Regions from separate parts of the Rhodococcus sp. P4_F5 genome, predicted to be linked through region 1. Evidence: riboswitches for the same ligand, from Rfam matches in the RefSeq annotation. Region 1 holds a riboswitch; the other holds the start of a gene.

Evidence for each region. A riboswitch is a leader RNA that binds a small molecule or an ion and turns the genes downstream of it on or off. The one in region 1 is predicted to bind cyclic di-AMP.
Region 2: linked by a shared signal. The riboswitch ahead of AC1DU4_RS00810 (transglycosylase family protein) and the one ahead of AC1DU4_RS13930 (NlpC/P60 family protein) in region 1 are both predicted to bind cyclic di-AMP.

The regions. Positions count from the first base shown of each region.
Region 1 is NZ_JBFUJP010000030.1:27,935-39,619, forward strand. Features, by position in the region: gene AC1DU4_RS13920 (hypothetical protein) at 1-1,345, opposite strand, end outside; gene AC1DU4_RS13925 (C40 family peptidase) at 1,354-2,364, opposite strand; gene AC1DU4_RS13930 (NlpC/P60 family protein) at 2,731-3,297, opposite strand; cyclic di-AMP (ydaO/yuaA leader) riboswitch at 3,314-3,479, opposite strand; gene AC1DU4_RS13935 (DEDD exonuclease domain-containing protein) at 4,016-5,728, shown strand; gene AC1DU4_RS13940 (Lrp/AsnC family transcriptional regulator) at 5,831-6,106, shown strand; gene trpD (anthranilate phosphoribosyltransferase) at 6,198-7,232, opposite strand; gene AC1DU4_RS13950 (hypothetical protein) at 7,275-7,736, opposite strand; gene ctaE (aa3-type cytochrome oxidase subunit III) at 7,863-8,474, shown strand; gene qcrC (cytochrome bc1 complex diheme cytochrome c subunit) at 8,538-9,389, shown strand; gene qcrA (cytochrome bc1 complex Rieske iron-sulfur subunit) at 9,386-10,522, shown strand; gene qcrB (cytochrome bc1 complex cytochrome b subunit) at 10,519-11,685, shown strand, end outside.
Region 2 is NZ_JBFUJP010000001.1:154,130-160,785, forward strand. Features, by position in the region: gene AC1DU4_RS00780 (MFS transporter) at 1-133, shown strand, start outside; gene AC1DU4_RS00785 (DUF2771 family protein) at 157-624, shown strand; gene AC1DU4_RS00790 (cold-shock protein) at 633-1,046, opposite strand; gene AC1DU4_RS00795 (hypothetical protein) at 1,168-1,395, shown strand; gene AC1DU4_RS00800 (YccF domain-containing protein) at 1,392-1,799, shown strand; gene AC1DU4_RS00805 (glycosyltransferase 87 family protein) at 1,796-3,121, shown strand; cyclic di-AMP (ydaO/yuaA leader) riboswitch at 3,305-3,488, shown strand; gene AC1DU4_RS00810 (transglycosylase family protein) at 3,494-4,129, shown strand; gene AC1DU4_RS00815 (hypothetical protein) at 4,198-4,392, opposite strand; gene AC1DU4_RS00820 (helicase-associated domain-containing protein) at 4,453-6,656, shown strand, end outside.

The sequences.
Region 1 (11,685 bases):
CCCCCAGCGCGGATTCGCCGAACCGGTCGGCGATGTAGGCGTTCACCGACCATGCCAGCTCGTACGCCACCACCGCACGGTCCCCACCCGCCGCGAAGTCGGCGTCCGAGGGCAGCCGGGCGGGCGGCCCGTGCGCGGCCACGGCGGCCGCCACCGTCGGCGCCGCCGCCGCCACACCGATTCCGGAACCGCGGTGACCCGCGTAGTCCGCGAAGCCCTCGAGCATCCACAGCGGCGAACCGTCCGTGGTCGCCGCCCGGGCCGCGATGTGGGTCAGCTCGTGGCGGAGCACCGAACGCCGAGTGTCCTCGGTGAGCCGGCCCGCCGACGCCGGGCTGAACACGATCCGCTGCCCGGTCACCGTGTCCGACCCGGGCACGACTGCGTCGGACACCGCGACCGCCGCAATGTTCGCGCCGCTGTGGTCCGCGCCGGCCTGGGCCGTGAACTCCTCCTGGTCGGACGCGACGATCACCACCGCCCGACGGGCCCAGCCGGTCCCCCACAGCTCGGTCACGGCGGGCACCGCGGTCCGCATCTCCTCGGCCACGGCGTCGACCCAGGCCTCCTGGTCCGGATGTCCCAGCACCACCGAGACGTTCGACGCGGTGGTCACCTCGCGGGCGATCACCGGCCCGAAGTCCCAAGGCCCGCGCCAGGTTTCACGACCGTACTCGGGCAGGTCCCAGTCCGAGACCAGCTTCCAGTCGTCACCGCGGCGTGCCACCACCAGCGAGACCGGCTTGCGCGTCGACGCGGCGTCCGCCCCCTCGACGGCGTAGCGCAGGTACACCGGCGGCGCCCACACGTCCGTGGCGCCCAGGTGCTCGGCGAGGTCGGTCGGGACCGGGTGCTCCGGTTCGTGACCGATCTCGTAGCCCCAGTCCGCCAACGGCACCCCCGCCAGGTTGTTCATCCGGCGCACCTCGGCGTCGACGAACCCGGGCACCGCGCCCTCGTCGAAGAGCGCAACCAGAGAGCCACGGTCCCCGTCACGCACCGCCCCGGCCCACCGGTCGAGCAACCCCTGCACGCCCGCCCTGCGGGCCTGCTCGAACGCGCTGAGCGGGGCGGCCGCCACAGGCGCGGTGGGCGGCGGCGCATCGCCGGAACCGGCGGACAGCGCGACTGCGCCCGCGGCACCGAGCGCGCACAGCAACCCGGCCAGCGCCAGCGCCTCCCAGCGCCGGATCCGCCGCCTGGTCCGGCGCTGCGGTCGGTCACCACCGGCGGCCGGCCGGTCCGATTTCGGGGTGACCGTGCTCAGCAGGTCCGTCTTCAGCAGGTCCGTGTTCGGTATGTCTGCGTTCGGCGGACCCGCGTTCGGCGACCCGGCCCCCGGCATGTCGGCGTTCAGTAGCGTCGGGCGCCGTAGAACGGGTACGCGTCCATCGGCGCGACCTTGACCGGCACCCCGTACGTGGACGCGTGCACGATGTTCCCGTTCCCGATGTACATCCCCACATGCGAGGCGTCCGAGTAGTAGAGCACCAGGTCGCCGGGCTGCAGGTCGGCCTTCTGCACCGGCGCCCCGCCCGCGGCCTGCGCCTGGCTCGACCGCGGCAGGGTCTTGCCGATCTGCTTGTACGCCCAGACCATCAGCCCCGAGCAGTCGTAGCCGTCCGGTCCGGTGGCACCCCAGACGTACGGCTTGCCCACCTGGGTCAGGCCGGCCTCGACCGCGCCGGCGTTCGACCCGGCCGGCAGGTTCGCGAGAATGGCGCCGAGGTCGACGCCTGGCGGGAAGGGGGTGCCCGCGAGGGTGTCCCGCTCCGAGGCCGTCAGCGCACCGAACGCCCGTGTCACCTCGGCGATCTGGGTCTGCAGGTCGCTCTGCTTGCGCTGCAGGTCGTCGCTGATCGACTTGGCCTCTTCGGTGGCGGTGCGGGCCGCGGCGGCGGACTCCTGCGACGCCGCGGCGGCCGCGGCGGCCCGGTCGCCGGCCTCCTTGAACTCCTTGACCTGGACTGCGGTGTCCGCCGAGATGACGCTCAACGTGGACATCTGGTCGAGCAACTGCTGAGGAGAGTCCGACACCATCACCGCGAAGAGCCGGTTGACGCGCCCGCCCTGGTAGTTGACGGCGGTCAGCCGGTCGACAGCGGGCTGGAACTGCGCGACCTTCGCCTGGGCCTGCTCGAGCAGGGTGCGGTCGCCTGCGTTGCGCGCCTCGGCGTCGTGTTGCACGGAGAGCTTGGACTCGAGGTCGATCTGCGCGTTGTGCATCGCCTCGGTGGTCTGCTCGGACTCACGGGAGAGTTCGGCGAGCCGCTCGAGCGCCGCGGTCGGGTTGTCGAGCGCGGGGTCCGCGGACGCGGTACCCGCGGTTCCGGCCGACACCGCGACCAGTGTGAGGGTGAGCATTCCTGTTGCGAGCGCTCCACACCTGGACCGCATCGATCTCCGAGACGCCACGAACCGTGGTACTCCGTTCTTCCGCTCCTGCGCCATTGGATACCCGGTGCGGGGCGCGCCGATGGGCGCCGGCCCCGCCGTGGCGGAGACCTCCGCTGCCGCACCGGACGGCGCAGCGAGGTTTCGGAAGGTCTCGGCCAGGTTACGGAATGGCCAACTGGCTGTCCACCCGCTCGGCGAGTCCCGAATCGCTCGACATTCCGCCCCGCCCTGGCGAGTGTCTGCGGGGGTCCGGGAAGACGCCACAGGCCCCCGTCCACATGGGATCGGGGGCCTGCGTCAGCGCCGCGGGGGCGCCGGGTGAATCGGGTGCGCTCAGTAGCGGCGCGCGCCGTCCATCGGCATGGAGGCGATGGGCGCACGCTTGACCGGAGTGCCCGAGGTGGCGGCGTGGATGACCTCGCCGTTGCCCGCGTAGATGCCGGAGTGCGAGCCACCGTAGAAGGAGACGACGTCACCGACCTGCAGGGCGGAGGTCGGCACGGCGATGCCCGCGGCGGCCTGGTCGTAGCTGGTACGCGGCAGCGCGACGCCGGCCTGCTTGAACGCCCACTGCACGAGGCCGGAGCAGTCGAACGCGTCCGGGCCCGAGGCGCCCCACACGTACGGGGAGCCGATCTTGCTGGCAGCGGCGTCGACGGCCTTCTGACCTGCGGTCACGACCGGAGCCGGCGCGGGGACGCCGGGGAGCACGGGCATGGCCGGGAGGCCGGGGATCTGGATGGTCTGCGCGGGGACACCCGGGATGTCGAAGGTGCCGACGCCGGGGACCGTGACGGGCTCGGCGAATGCCGGAGCCGCAGAGACGGTGACTGCGCCGAGCGCGAGCGCACTGGCAATGACTACCCGGCGCATCGAGCGCTTGGAACTGTGTGTTGCCACGAAAGGATGTGCTCCGTTTCTTCCACTCAACCGCCGACCGAGTTAGCTGACGGGTTCGGGCTGGGAAGATCAGCCCTACCCGTCGGCACGCGGTGCGCGCTCCGACGGGATTCACCCCAAAGGAAAACTTGGGTTCCCGGCACGATCACCCTTGCGGGAAATCGATTAGGCGGTCCTAGCGATGCCGCGCCGGTGTGGCGAAGCAAGAACCCGCTAGGTCTCAGGAAGATTACGAAAGCGCATCCCCCGTGTCGACCCGACTCCCCCGGAAAGTCGGACAAATGCACCAAAACCACACCTGGACGCCCGTCAAGCCACCCCTTTGTCACGACAAGATAACGACCGAGTGGTCTGGTGCAGGTCCCCCGACACGACTAGACGGAGCCTGGGCACCAACCCGGCGTCCGCCAGGACCTCCATTGCAACTCGTTCGTCCTGCTCAATACTGATTCGGACCGGATGCCCCGCTTGCGCGGACGCGGCCGCTCCGCGGACCCCGGGCAACCCGAGCAGGACCGGCACCAGACAGTCCGCACACGCCGCGCCCCGCACCTCGCACTCACCGCAGTCGACAATCACTGTGACCCTCGTCTCTTTCGTCCGCCGCCGGGCGTTTCCGCGGCCCGTCCACGGAAAGTAGCCCCGGGGTCCGACAGGTTTCCTCGCGCACACGTTCGACTTGACGGTGCTGTCGGTGGCCGGCCCTAGCCTCAGCGCTGTGAGTCCCCGCATTTCGGCCGCACAGCAGTCGACGCCGCAGCAGTTGTCCTTCGACGAGCTGGACACCCCGCTGCGCGAGACCACCTTCGTCGTCGTCGACCTCGAGACCACCGGCAGCAGCTCCGGCGACGACGCCATCACGGAGATCGGCGCGGTGAAGATCCGGGGCGGCGAGGTGATCGGCGAGCTGGCGACGCTGGTCGACCCCGGCCGCAGCATCCCGCCCTACATCGTCGAGCTCACGGGGATCACGTCGGCAATGCTGATCGACGCACCCCGGATCGAGCGCGTCCTGCCGAGCTTCCTCGAATTCGCGCGCGGCGCGGTCCTGGTCGCCCACAACGCCCCGTTCGACGTCGGCTTCCTGAAGGCGGCCGCGGCCCGCTGCGAGCTACCGTGGCCGCCGTTCCAGGTGCTCTGCACCGTGAAGCTGGCCCGCCGGGCGCTCTCCCGGGAGGAGGCCCCCTCGGTGAAGCTCTCCGCGCTGGCCGGCCTGTTCCGGGTCGGCACCCAACCCACCCACCGCGCCCTCGACGACGCCCGCGCCACCGTCGACGTCCTGCACGGGCTGATCGAGCGCGTCGGCGGCCTGGGCGTGCACAGCTATGCCGAACTCGTCGACTACCTACCCAACGTCTCCGCCGCACAGCGCGGCAAGCGCGGCCTGGCCGCCGACCTCCCCCGCACACCCGGCGTCTACCTCTTCCGCGGTCCGTCGGAGGAAGTCCTCTACGTCGGCACCGCCGTGAACCTGCAGCGCCGGGTTCGGGGCTACTTCACCGGCTCCGAGACCCGCGCCCGGATGAAGGAGATGGTCGCGCTCGCCACCCGGGTCGACCATGTGGAATGCGCGCACGGGCTCGAGGCGTCCGTCCGGGAGTTGAGACTGCTCGCCGCGCACGCGCCTCCGTACAACCGCCGATCCAAGTTCCCGAGGCGTGCCTGGTGGATCACGATGACCGACGAACCGTTTCCCCGGTTGTCGGTCACCCGCCGCTCCACGGCGGAGGCACTCGGACCGTTCTCCTCGCGCACCGACGCCGGCGAGATCGCCGCCACGATCGCCGACGCATGTCGAATTCGCACCTGCACCAAGAAGATTCGTCAGGAACTGCCGCACGGGCCGGACTGCCCCGACAGCGTGGTCGGCGGCTGCCCGGCCGGCAGCGAGCCCCGGACCGCCGAGCACTACCGGCCCGCGCCGCTGAGCGCGCTCGCCATGTTCCGCGGCATGGACGACGCCCCACTGGCACGACTGCGCTCCCGCGTCGAGGAACTGGCGGCCGCCGAACTCTTCGAGAACGCTGCCCGGCTGCGCGACCGCACCGCGGCCCTCGCCACCGCGCTGCACCGCACGCAACGACTCGCCGCGCTGGCCGCCGTGGACGAACTGGTCGCCGCCCGGCCCCGCGACGAGGGCGGCTGGGAATTCGCGGTGGTCCGGGCGGGCCGCCTGGCGTCCGCGGGCGTCGCCGCGCGCGGGGTTGCGCCGATGCCCGTGGTCGAGGCACTCGTGCTCGCCGCGGAGACGGTGATCGACGAGCCGTCGCCGCTGCGTGGCGCGATGGCGGGCGAGGTCGGGTTGGTCGCGAGTTGGCTCGCGCTACCGGGAGTACGGGTGGTGCGGGCCAGCCAGGGCTACGCCGAACCCGCGCGAGGAGGCGGCGGGTGGCAGGAGTGGTGCGCGCTCGCCCACCGCGCGAGCGCCTAGTCTGAGCACGCGAGAGCGGAGTCCCCAGAAGCCCGGAGCCCCGGAGCGACCCGCGAGGGCTCTTCCCACAGTTTTATTTCCCACAGTTGTATAAGGAGCGAGATGATCAACGCCATCGTCCTCATTCATGCCGAGGCGAACCGGATCCCCGAGACCGCCCAGGCCGTGGCCGACATCGCCGGCGTCTCCGAGGTCTACTCGTGCGCGGGCGACGTCGACCTGATCGCCATCGTGAAGGTTCGCGACCACGCGCAGATCGCCGAGGTCGTCACCGGCGCGATCAACAAGGTCGAGGGTGTCGTGCAGACCACCACCCACATCGCGTTCCGGTCCTATGCCAGCGCCGATGTCGAGGCCGCCTTCTCCATCGGGGAGTAGCGCCCACCGGATCGACCGCATCCGGATCAGTGACATCCGGATCGACACGGGCATCCCGGGAGGCGCGGCGCCGCGCCTCCCGGGAGCAGCCTCAGCCCGCCAGCGCGGTGCTGACGGCGACCCAGCGGTCGAGCAGACCCGCGGCCGCACCGCTGTCGATCGCCGCGGTCGCGCGCGCCATCCCGGCCAGCAGGGCATCGTCGAGGTCGCCGTCGAGCCCGTCGTAGGCCGCGATCGCCCCGGCCGCATTGAGGACCACCGCGTCGTGCACGGCGCCCCGCTCGCCGCCGAGCACCGCCCGCGCGATTGCCGCGTTGGCCTCCGCGTCACCGCCGCGCAACGCATCCAGCGGCACCCTCGCGATCCCGAGCGCCGTCGGGTCGATCCGCTCCTGGCGAACCGTGCCGCCGGTGACGACGTAGGCGGTGCTGGTGGTCGAGGTGGTGATCTCGTCGAGTCCGTCGTCGCCGCGCACCACGAGCGCCGAGGCACCCCGGCCGGCGAGCACCCCCGCGACCACGGGCTGCAGGTCCGCGAACGCACAACCGATCAACCCGGCCCGCGGCCGCGCCGGGTTGGTCAGCGGCCCCAGCACGTTGAACACCGTCGGGATGCCGATTTCCTTGCGCGGGCCCGCGGTGAACCGGAACGCGGGGTGGAACGTCGGGGCGAAGCAGAAACCGATCCCCACCTGGCGGACACATTCCGCGACGGCGTCCGGGCTGAGGGTGATCTTCACCCCGAGTGCCTCGAGCACGTCCGCGCCACCGCTCTTGGACGACGCGGCGCGGTTACCGTGCTTGACCACCCGTACCCCGGCCGCCGCGACGACCACGGACGCCATGGTCGAGATGTTCACAGTCTGCTGGCGGTCGCCGCCGGTCCCGACCACGTCGACCGCGTCACCGTCGAGGTCGAGCGTCCGCGCGTGCGCGAGCATCGCGTCCGCGATCCCCGTCACCTCCGCGGGCTTCGGGCCCTTCATCTTCAATGCGACGCCGAACGCGGCAATCTGTGCCGAGGTCGCGTTGTCCGACATGATCTCGTCCATCGCCCACGACGCGGTGCCGGGATCCAGATCGTGCCCGTCCGTCAGCGCACCGAGCACCTCTGGCCAACTCCCCATCGCAACCGCCTCTTCCCTGGCCGACCGACAATGCTCCGCAGCTTAGTCAGTACCGGCAACCGGATTATGCGGCGGCTGCAACGCATCCCACCCGAGGACATGGCCGCCCGCACGCTGCGCCAGACCCGCCATCCGCGACTGCTCCTGGGAACAGTGCAGTGCGTCGAGCAGCTGGACCCGCGCGAGGACCAGCCCGACCAGTTCCGGGCCCTCGTCCGACGCCGCACCCGGAGCTGGTTCCTGAGCCGGCGTGTAACCGTCCTGGGCCGCGATCTCGGCGACCCGGGCCAGTTCGCCCCTCGGCACCCGCAGATGGTGCCGCAGGACCGCCTCCGAGGACTCGACCCAGCGGGGCTCCGACACCGCCGCCCGCTCCAGAACCCGGCTGCACGCCTCGGCGTCGTCGAAGCTCTCCACGACGACAACCAGATCAGTCCGATCCGGGTCGAGCGGGACCACCCGTCGACGTCCGAACAGACCCCTCAACCACCGCTGTAGTTCCATGACCTCAGCCTCGCACAGCCATCTACCTGCACAATCGTCGCGGCGTGCATACTTGGTCAGGGCTCCGACGCGCCCATCTTGGACCCGGGTACCCGTCTCTTACGACAAGGCGTCATACTTCTGTCTGTGACGAGCGCAGTAGGGACCCAAGGATCCGCAATCACCCAGCGCGTGCACTCGCTGAACCGGCCGAACATGGTCAGCGTCGGCACCATTGTCTGGCTGTCCAGCGAGCTCATGTTCTTCGCTGGTTTGTTCGCGATGTATTTTGTCGCGCGCGCGCAGGCGAACGGCAATTGGCCGCCGGAGCCCACCGAGTTGAATCTCATGCTCGCGGTCCCCGTGACCGCGGTGCTGGTGGCCTCCTCTTTCACCTGCCAGATGGGCGTTTTCGCCGCTGAGCGAGGTGACGTATTCGGCCTCCGCAGGTGGTACACCCTCACTCTGGTGATGGGCACCCTGTTCGTGATCGGCCAGGCATACGAGTACTACCACCTGGTGCACACCGGCACGACGTTCTCGAGCAGCTCCTACGGCTCGGTCTTCTACATGACGACCGGCTTCCACGGACTGCACGTGATCGGCGGCCTGGTTGCCTTCGTGATCCTGCTCGTACGTACCAAGCTCAGTAAGTTCACCCCCCAGCAGGCGACTGCGGCCATTGTTGTCTCGTACTACTGGCACTTCGTCGACATCGTGTGGATCGGCCTGTTCGCCACCATCTATTTCATCCGTTAGAAGCTGAACGCAGTACTCAGCCCAGTCCGTTCAGTCCGTTCCCGCGAGACCAAAGGGATACAGATGAGTTCATCCCCCCCTTCAGCAGCCGCCGACAGCGCGACTGCCTCCAAAGCCCGTCGTCAGCGCAAGTTCCGTAGGCGCGTCACCGGCGCCATGGTCCTGATGATGGGCCTCGTCGGCGCCGGCTTCCTCGCCGCAGCCCTGACCCCTACCCCGCAGGTAGCGACCGCGTCTGACGACTCGGCAGCGCTCATCCGCGAGGGCAAGCAGCTCTACGACACGTCCTGCATCACGTGCCACGGCGCGAACCTGCAGGGTGTCGAGGACCGTGGCCCGAGCCTCATCGGTGTCGGCGAGGCCGCCGTCTACTTCCAGGTCTCGTCGGGTCGCATGCCGGCCGCACGCAACGAGGCGCAGGCCCTGCGCAAGCCCGCGAAGTTCGACGCGAACCAGACCGACGCCATCGGCGCGTTCGTCCAGGCGAACGGCGGCGGCCCGACCGTCGTCCGCGACGCCAACGGCGAGGTCGCCTCGACGTCGCTGCGCGGCGACGACGTCGCACGCGGCAGCGAGCTGTTCCGGCTGAACTGCGCGTCGTGCCACAACTTCACCGGCAAGGGCGGCGCGCTGTCCTCCGGCAAGTTCGCACCGCCGCTCGAGCCGGCCAGCGAGCAGCAGATCTACCAGGCAATGGTCACCGGTCCGCAGAACATGCCCAAGTTCTCCGACCGCCAGCTGAGCCCGGACGAGAAGCACGACATCATCGCGTACGTCAAGTCCTCGAACGAGACCAAGAACCCCGGCGGCTACGGCCTCGGCGGCTTCGGCACCGGTCCCGAGGGCCTGGCCATGTGGGTCATCGGAATCGCTGCCGTCGTCGGCGCAGCGCTGTGGATCGGAGCAAGGTCATGAGCGACGCCGGTCACGGCGATACGCCACGTAAGCCCACCGAGGCCGAGCTCGACGCGATGAGTCGCGACGAACTCGTCGAACTCGGTACCAACCTCGACGGTGTCGACCTCGCGTTCCGGCGCGAGCGCTGGCCCGTCGAGGGAACCAAGGCGGAGAAGCGCGCCGAGCGCGACGTCGCCCTCTGGTTCGGCATCGCCGGCGTGGCAGCCATTGCATTCATCGCGATCTACCTCTTCTGGCCCTGGGAGTACAAGGGCATCGGCGAGGACGGCTACAACGCGTACAACCTCTACACCCCGCTGCTGGGCCTGACCATGGGCACCGCAATCCTCGCGGTCGGTGTCGGCGCGGTGAAGTTCACCAAGAAGTTCATCCCCGAAGAGGTCGCGATCCAGGACCGCCACGACGGCGGTTCCTCGGCGGTCGACCAGAAGACCATCGTCGCGCAGCTCGGCGACTCGCTGGAGACTTCGACGCTGGGTCGGCGCAAGCTGATCACCCGGAGCCTCGGGTTCGGCGCCGGCGCGCTCGGCATCATGGCGATCATGCCGCTCGGCGGCCTGATCAAGAACCCGTGGGCCAAGGGCGACAAGTCCGACCTGTGGACCTCGGGCTGGACCCCGGCCTTCCCCGGCGAGACCATCTACCTCCGTCGCTACACCGGCCGTCGCGACGACATCGTCCTGGTTCGCCCGGAGGACCTCGACGCGGGCTCGATGGAGACCGTGTTCCCGTTCCGTGAGTCGGAGCGCGGCAACGAGAAGGCCCTCGGCCACGCCCTCAAGCGCGCCGACAACCCGGTCATGCTGATCCGTCTGCGCACCGAGGACGCCACTCGCGCGGTCAAGCGTCGCGGCCAGGAGAGCTTCAACTACGGCGACTACTTCGCCTACTCGAAGCTCTGCACCCACCTGGGCTGCCCGACCTCGCTGTACGAGCAGCAGACCAACCGGATCCTCTGCCCGTGCCACCAGTCGCAGTTCGACGCTCTCCAGTACGGAAAGCCGATCTTCGGACCGGCCGCTCGTGCACTCCCCCAGTTGCCGATTACAGTCAACGAAGAGGGCTTCTTGGTCGCCAACGGCGACTTCGTCGAAGCTCTCGGCCCCGGATTTTGGGAGCGTCCCTCATGACAACCACCACTGGCGGCCAGTCCAAGGTCGCAGCTCACGCCGCCAAGGCGGGCGAGAACCTCGATTCTCGCTACCACCTTGCCGCCGGCATGCGCAGGCAGATCAACAAGGTCTTCCCGACCCACTGGTCCTTCCTGCTCGGCGAGATCGCGCTGTACAGCTTCGTGATCCTGCTCGTCTCGGGCGTGTACCTGACGCTGTTCTTCGACCCGTCCATGGCCGAGGTCGTCTACAACGGCGCCTACCAGCCGCTCCGCGGCGTCGAGATGTCGCGGGCGTACGCCACTACCCTGGACCTCTCGTTCGAGGTACGCGGCGGCCTGTTCGTCCGTCAGATCCACCACTGGGCCGCCCTGATGTTCGCCGCGTCGATCATCGTGCACCTGCTGCGCATCTTCTTCACCGGCGCGTTCCGTCGCCCGCGTGAGGCGAACTGGGTCATCGGCTGCCTGCTGCTGATCCTGGCGATGTTCGAGGGCTTCTTCGGCTACTCGCTGCCCGACGACCTGCTGTCCGGCACCGGCCTGCGTGCCGCCCTGTCCGGCATCACGCTGAGTGTCCCGGTCGTCGGCACCTGGCTGCAGTGGCTGATCTTCGACGGCGACTTCCCCGGTCAGCTGATCATCCCGCGTCTGTACGTGGCACACGTGCTGCTGCTGCCGGGCATCATCCTGGCCCTGATCGGTGCGCACCTGGCGCTGGTCTGGTACCAGAAGCACACGCAGTTCCCCGGCACCGGCCGCACCGAGCAGAACGTCGTGGGCGTCCGCATCCTCCCCGTGTTCGCGGTCAAGTCCGGTGCGTTCTTCGCCATCACCTTCGGCATCCTCGCGCTGATGGGCGGCCTGCTGCAGATCAACCCGGTCTGGAACCTCGGCCCGTACAACCCGTCGCAGGTCTCCGCCGGCGTCCAGCCCGACATCTACATGATGTGGACGGACGGCATGGCTCGCCTGTGGCCCGCGTGGGAGATCTACCTGTTCGGCACCTACACCATCCCGGCGGTGTTCGCGGTCGCGCTCATCATGGGTCTGGTCTTCACGGTGCTGATCGCCTACCCGTGGATCGAGAAGAAGTTCACCAAGGACGACGCGCACCACAACCTGCTGCAGCGTCCGCGCGACGTTCCGGTGCGTACCGGCCTCGGCGTCATGGCACTGACG
Region 2 (6,656 bases), on a different contig from region 1:
GGTGCTGCTCACCTTCGGTCTCGTGCAGACCGTCCTCAGCAACCGGGGGTCGTCACTGCTCCCCGGGCTCGGCGGCAAACGCCCCGACGTGGCAAACCAGGAGATCACCAAGCCGATCTCGACCGCCGACTGACGCCCAACTAGAAACGGAACCCAATGACTCTGCAAGCCCGGACGAAAAAGACCATTGCGGCCCTCTCGGTGGTCGCGCTGGTGGCCGCCGGCGGCCTCGCCGCCGTGGTCACCGTGCTCGTCCAGAACGCCCCGGAGACCCTGCCGACGGTCACCGCGTACGCGCACTACAAGACCGTCGACGCACACGCCGGTGTGTGCGACGCCGACCTCGCGTGCGCGGGGCTCGAGGTCGCGAACCTGAGCGTTCCGGCGGGCCAGCCGCTGCAGTTGTCGCTGCCCAAGGACGTGTCGAGCTCCGACTGGCGGCTGAACGTGCAGATCGGCAACCCCGAGACCGGCGAGGTGTTCAACGGGTACCGCGACTACACACCGGGCGAGGCGTCCGCCGTGACGGTGCCGTCCGGCGAGAACGAGCAGCTCCTCGGCGTGATCATCCAGCTGCCCGCCGATGGCGGCCTCGCACCGGTGTGGGCGATCCAGACCTACTGAGACCCGACCTAGCTGTCGAGCTCCCGGGCGACGGCGCGCACGACCTCGGAGATCCGCTGCGCGGTCTTGCGGTCGGGGTACTTGCCCCGGCGCAGGTCCGGCTGCACCTTGGCCTCGAGCAGGGTGATCATGTCCTCGACCATCCCGTGCAGCTCGTCGGGGGTGTGCTTACGGGCGGCGTCGTCCTTGCGGGCGCCGCCGCCCTGCCGGATGGTCGGGGTCGGTTCGAGCACGGTCACGCTCAGGGCCTGCGGGCCACGACGGCCGGCGGCCATCCCGAACTCCACACGCTGGCCCGGCTTCAGTGCCTCGACACCCGCGGGCAGCGCGGCGGACCGGACGTAGACGTCCTCGCCCGACTCCTGGGAAAGGAAGCCGAAGCCCTTATCCGCGTCGTACCACTTCACCTTGCCGGTAGGCACTGCGTTCACCTGCTCATCCACATATAAAGGAACGCGCCCCACGGATGCGGGACGCGACGACCGCAGTCTACCCCCGCGCGCCGCCGGACCGACCCACGGTTTGAGGCGATACCGTTGGACGGTGGCAAGTCAACAGTCCCCCCGCGGCACCGCGCTCTTGCGTGTCGCGCTCGTCTGCTTCTCCGTCGGCGTGCTCGCGATCATCGCGGCCTTCGTGGTCTTCGCGCTCGGGCATGAACCCCCGCTCGCCCTGTACCTGCTGGCAGGCGCCTGCCCCGTCGGCTTCCTGCTGGCAATCGTCTTCGCACTGAGGTCCGGGCGTCGCGTCCGGGGAGGGGCGCAACAATGAGAATCGTCCTGAACATCATCTGGCTGGTCTTCGGCGGCCTCTGGCTGGCGCTCGGCTACTTCCTGGCCGGCGTGATCATGTGCATCCTCATCATCACCATCCCGTTCGGCATCGCGGCGTTCCGGATCGGCGTGTACGCGCTGTGGCCGTTCGGCAAGACAGTCGTCAACAAGCCCACCTCCGGGATGGGCTCACTGATCGGCAACGTGATCTGGCTGGTGCTGGCCGGCGTCTGGCTGGCCATCGGACACGTGGTCAGCGCGATCGCGATGGCCATCACGATCATCGGCATCCCGCTCGCTGTCGCGAACCTGAAGATGGTGCCGATCTCGTTGATGCCGCTGGGCAAGGACATCGTCGACGTCGACGCGGTACCCGCCTACCCAGGGGGCGCCCAGGGATGAGCCTGCTGCCCCCCACCGTCCGTGCTCCCGGCCCCGCGCCGGACACCGGTCCAGTCACGGCGGAGGGGCGCTCGCTGCCGTCCTCCCCGTTCTTCACCGGCGCGCTGGCCGCCCTCGCCGTGGCGGTGGTCGTCGCGCACGACCGGGCGGTCCCGCTCGGCCACCCACTGTGGGGCCTGTTCAGCAACGGCCTCGACCTGCTGGTGTACCGCAGCGGCGGTGCCACCGTCCTCAGCTCCGCGGGCCTCTACGACCACGCCCTGTACGGCGGCATGTGGTTCACCTATCCGCCGTTCTCGGCGGTGCTGTTCGCGCCGCTGAACCTGGTCGGCGCCGACATGGCCGGCCTGCTCGGCTACCTCGCCAACTTCGTCACCCTCTACCTGGTGGTGCTGCTGTGCTGGCGACAGCTCGGCTATCGGACCGGCCGGCACCTCTACATCGTCAGCGCCCTGCTCACGGTGATCTTCAGCGCGCTCGAGCCGGTCCGCACCACCGTGTGGCTCGGGCAGGTCAACCTGATGCTGATGCTGCTGGTGATCTGGGACCTCGGGCGGCCGGAAGGCAGCCGTCTGCGCGGGTTCGGCGTCGGCGTCGCCACCGGGATCAAGCTGACGCCGGGGCTGTTCCTCGTGCAACTGCTGATCACCCGGCAGTGGCGCGCGGCCGTCGTCGCGGCCACCACACTGCTGGCGACCGTGGCCGTCGGGTTCGTGGTGATCTTCTCCGACTCCAAGGACTACTGGACCGGCGTGATCGTGCACTCCACGCGGATCGGCGAGACGGCCTGGCCGGCCAACCAGTCGGCCTCCGGGGTGCTGGCCCGGTGGCTGGACGTCGCGGAGCCGCCGCGGCTGCTGTGGCTGGCGGTCGTCGGCGCCCTCACCGCACTGGGCATGGGCGCGTCCTACCTGGCCCACCGCCACGGGCACGCGCTGCTGTCGGTGACCGTGTGCGGCCTGACGACGGGCGCCGTCTCCCCCTTCTCCTGGGGGCACCACTGGGTGTGGTTCGTGCCGATGCTGGTCCTCGCGGCGGACTGGGCGCTGCGCAACGGTCGCGCAACCGCCTGGCTGGTGCCGGCGGCGCTCGCCCTGCCACTGCTGATCTGGAGCCACCGGTTCCCCGACGGGGTGTACGCGATCGGGCTGTTCATGATCCCGACCACGACCTACCTTGCCCCGATCTTCGCCGCGGTCTACCCGTTGACGTTCGTCGCGACCGCCACCACGGTCGTGGTCGCACTGCGCCGCTCCCCGCCACCGAACCCCCTGGTCAGCCCCGAGAACTTCTGTGATCTACCTCACATAACGGTGAGATAACAGGGCGGTCTCGGAACCGACCGAGTGCTTCTACCTGCGGAAACTTGCGCAATTCCAGGCGAAACGCCGAATATTCCACAATTTGGGTAACAGATGACGCACAGTCCCGATCCACGTACGGTCATCAGCGGCCGGAAGTTCGGCCAGATCCGGTCCGCCGCGCCAAACCTTGTCCCGCGGACCAGATTCCAACGGATTACCCAGGGACAAGGACGGGGGACCCAATGTCCCCAGTGGACACCGGAGGATGCGAAAGCGACCTCCTTGGGGTGAAGCCAGACCCGCACCAATCCAGGAGCGGCGAGGCCGGGCGACCTCTCAGCCCGAACCCGACAGCTGACCTCGCAGGCGCGTGTGGAGAGGAATGCTTCAATGAGTGCTGGACGCCATCGCAAACCGACTACCACCCGCCGCACTGCCGCCAAGGTCGTCGTGACCGGCGCAGTCCTCGGAGCGGCGAGCGCGGCCTTCGCGGCCCCCGCCAGTGCAGCGCCCGATTCCGACTGGGACCGTCTCGCGCAGTGCGAGGCCGGCGGTAACTGGGGAATCAACACCGGCAACGGCTACCAGGGCGGACTCCAGTTCTCGCCCAGCACCTGGACCGCACACGGCGGCGGCGAGTACGCCGCGACCGCGAACCAGGCCACCCGTGAAGAGCAGATCGCGGTCGCCGAGAAGGTGCTCGCGAACCAGGGCTGGGGCGCATGGCCGTCCTGCTCCTCGAGCCTCGGCCTGACCAGCGGCTCCACCCCGCGCAGCACGCCGGCCCCCGCGCAGGCGGCGCCCGCGGCCGAGGTCCTGCCGTCCGTCACCAGCGTCCCGACCACCGAGGGCACCGCCGACGTCTTCGAGTCGCTCGACAGCATCCTCAGCGCGGTCAAGGCCAGCGGCGTCGTCCTCGACCCGCAGGTCGAGTCCATCTTCCAGGACGCGAAGGCCAAGGGCCTCGGCGTCGACCCGCAGATCGCCCAGCTCCTCGAGTCCGGCGCGGCAATGCTGGCGAAGTAACACCCCCCACTTACGAAGAAGGGCCCCACACCTCACGGTGTGGGGCCCTTCTTCGTTCGGCGCGGTCGTCAGCGGTTCACGACGGTGTGCGGATGGGTGTACGGCAGCTCCGAGACGGGGAGCGGGAACTCGATCTCCTCCCCGAAGGGGGAAAGCCCCCCGGAACGCGACGACGAAAGCTCCGTCACGGCGTAGTCGCCGTCCTGGATCTCCGCCGACGGCCAGCCTGGATCAACGTATCGCTTGCTCGATTTGTTAGCCACGGGGTCATTTTGGCAGGAGGTCGCGTCGCCGTACAGCCCAGGTATCTAATCTGATACGCGATGACCGACACCGAAGGCGTTGACCCGGCCGCCGACACCGAGAGCCTGGCCGCCTGGCTGACCGCGAGAACCGACGCCGAGCTGGCCGAGTTGCTGCGTCTGCGTCCCGACCTCGCGGTCCCGCCTCCCGCCCACCTCGCGGTGCTCGCCGCCCGCGCAGAGCAACGGGCGTCGGTGCTGCGCGCCGCCGACGAGCTGACCGTGCTCGAGCTCACCGTGATCGGGATCCTCTCGCAGGAGGGGGGCCGTGAGCGCGGCGTGCCCCGGGCGGCGCTCACCGCGGCAGTCGCGGGCCGCGCGCCGGTGCGCTCCGTCGACAAGGCGCTGAAGGCGCTCCGCGATCGAGCCCTGGTGTGGGGGTCGAAGGTGCTGCGGGTGACTCCCGCCGCGCAGGACGCCGTCACCTGGCGGGTCGACGCCCCACGGGACGCGCTGACGGCCTCGGAGATCGAGTCCGCCCTCGCCGAACTCAGCGACACCGAACGCCGGCTGCTGACCACGCTGGCCACCAGTTCGCCGATCGGCCGCACCCGCGACGCCGCCCCCGGCACCGACCCGGAGCGGCCCGTGCAGCGGCTGCTGGCCCGGCACCTGCTGAACTGGATCGACGAGCAGACCGTGGAGCTGCCGTACCAGGTGGGCCAGGCCCTGCGCGGGGAAACGGTCAGCGACCCCGCCGCACTGACCCCGCCGCCGATCCGGGCGACCAAGTTGAAGGTCGCCGACGTCAACGCCGCCGCGGGCGGTGAGGTGCTCGAACTGGTCCGGCACTGCGAGGACCTGATCGCCGCCCTCGGCGCACAGCCGGCCGCGACCCTCAAGGCGGGCGGGCTGGGGGTCCGGGAGACCAAGCGGCTGGCGAAGGCCGTCGGCGTCGACGAGGCCCGGCTGGGCCTGCTCGCCGAGGTCCTCGCCGCGGCCGACCTGATCGGCCGCGGGACACCGGACCCGCTGCCCGCCGCCGACACCGGCGACGACTACTGGGCGCCGACGGTGGCGGTGGACTCGTGGCAGACCGCCACGCCCGCACAGCGCTGGCACGTGCTCGCGCAGGCCTGGCTCGACCTGCCGCGGCGGCCGTGGGTGGTCGGCATGCGCGACGAGCACGGCAAGCCGATTGCGGCCCTGTCGGAGGAGGTGCGCGCCACCGGCGCCCCCAGGGACCGCCGGTTCGTGCTGGGGCTGCTCGCCGAGCTGGGCACCGGGCAGGGCGCGACCGCGACCGAGGTGGCCGCCACGGTGGCCTGGCGCCGGCCCCGGTGGTCGGCCCGCTTCGGCGCCGACGCGGTCCGGCACACCCTGACCGAGGCCGCGACCCTCGGACTGGTCGGCCGCGGCGCCCTCAGCTCCCCCGGCCGCAGCCTGCTGCACGACGCCCCCGCCGAGTCCGCCGTCGCCGAGATGGCCGCGAGCCTGCCCGCGCCGATCGACTACGTCCTGCTGCAGGCGGACCTCACGGTTGTCGCACCCGGGCCACTGACCCCGGAACTGCAGGAACAGATCGCGCTCGTGGCGGACCTCGAGTCCGCCGGGACCGCCACCACCTACCGGATCGGCGAGTCCAGCGTGCGCCGCGCCCTCGACGCGGGCCTGAGCGCGTCCGAACTGCACACGCTCTTCGCCACCCGCTCCCGGACACCGGTCCCGCAGTCACTGACCTACCTGATCGACGACGTGGCCCGGCGCCACGGCCGGCTCCGGGCGGGCGTGGCCGCGTCGTTCGTCCGATGCGAGGACCCCGCGCTGCTCGCGGAGGTACTGGCGTCACCGGTGGCCGAACCACTGGCCCTGCGGGCTCTCGCCCCCACCGTCGCGATCTCCCAGGCACCGCTGGCCGAGGTGCTCGACCAACTGCGCACCGCCGGTTTCGTGCCCGCGGGCGAGGACTCGTCCGGCGCCATCGTGGACCTCCGCCCGCGCGGGTCCCGGGTGATGCGGCGCCGGGCCCGGCCGGCGCCGCGGATGCCGGCCGTCCCCACCGCCGAGCAGCTCGAGACCCTGGTCCGCCAGCTCCGGGCCGGCCAGCGGGCCGCATCGGCGACCCGCGGCGACGGCGTCCGCTCGGACGGCAGCCGGGCCAGCGGCGCCGCCACCGTCGCGCTGCTGCAGCTGGCCGCCCGGGTGCACCGCAGCGTGTCGATCGGGTACGTGGACGCGCAGGGCGTGGCCACCGAGCGGATCGTGGACCCGGTCAGCGTCGGCGG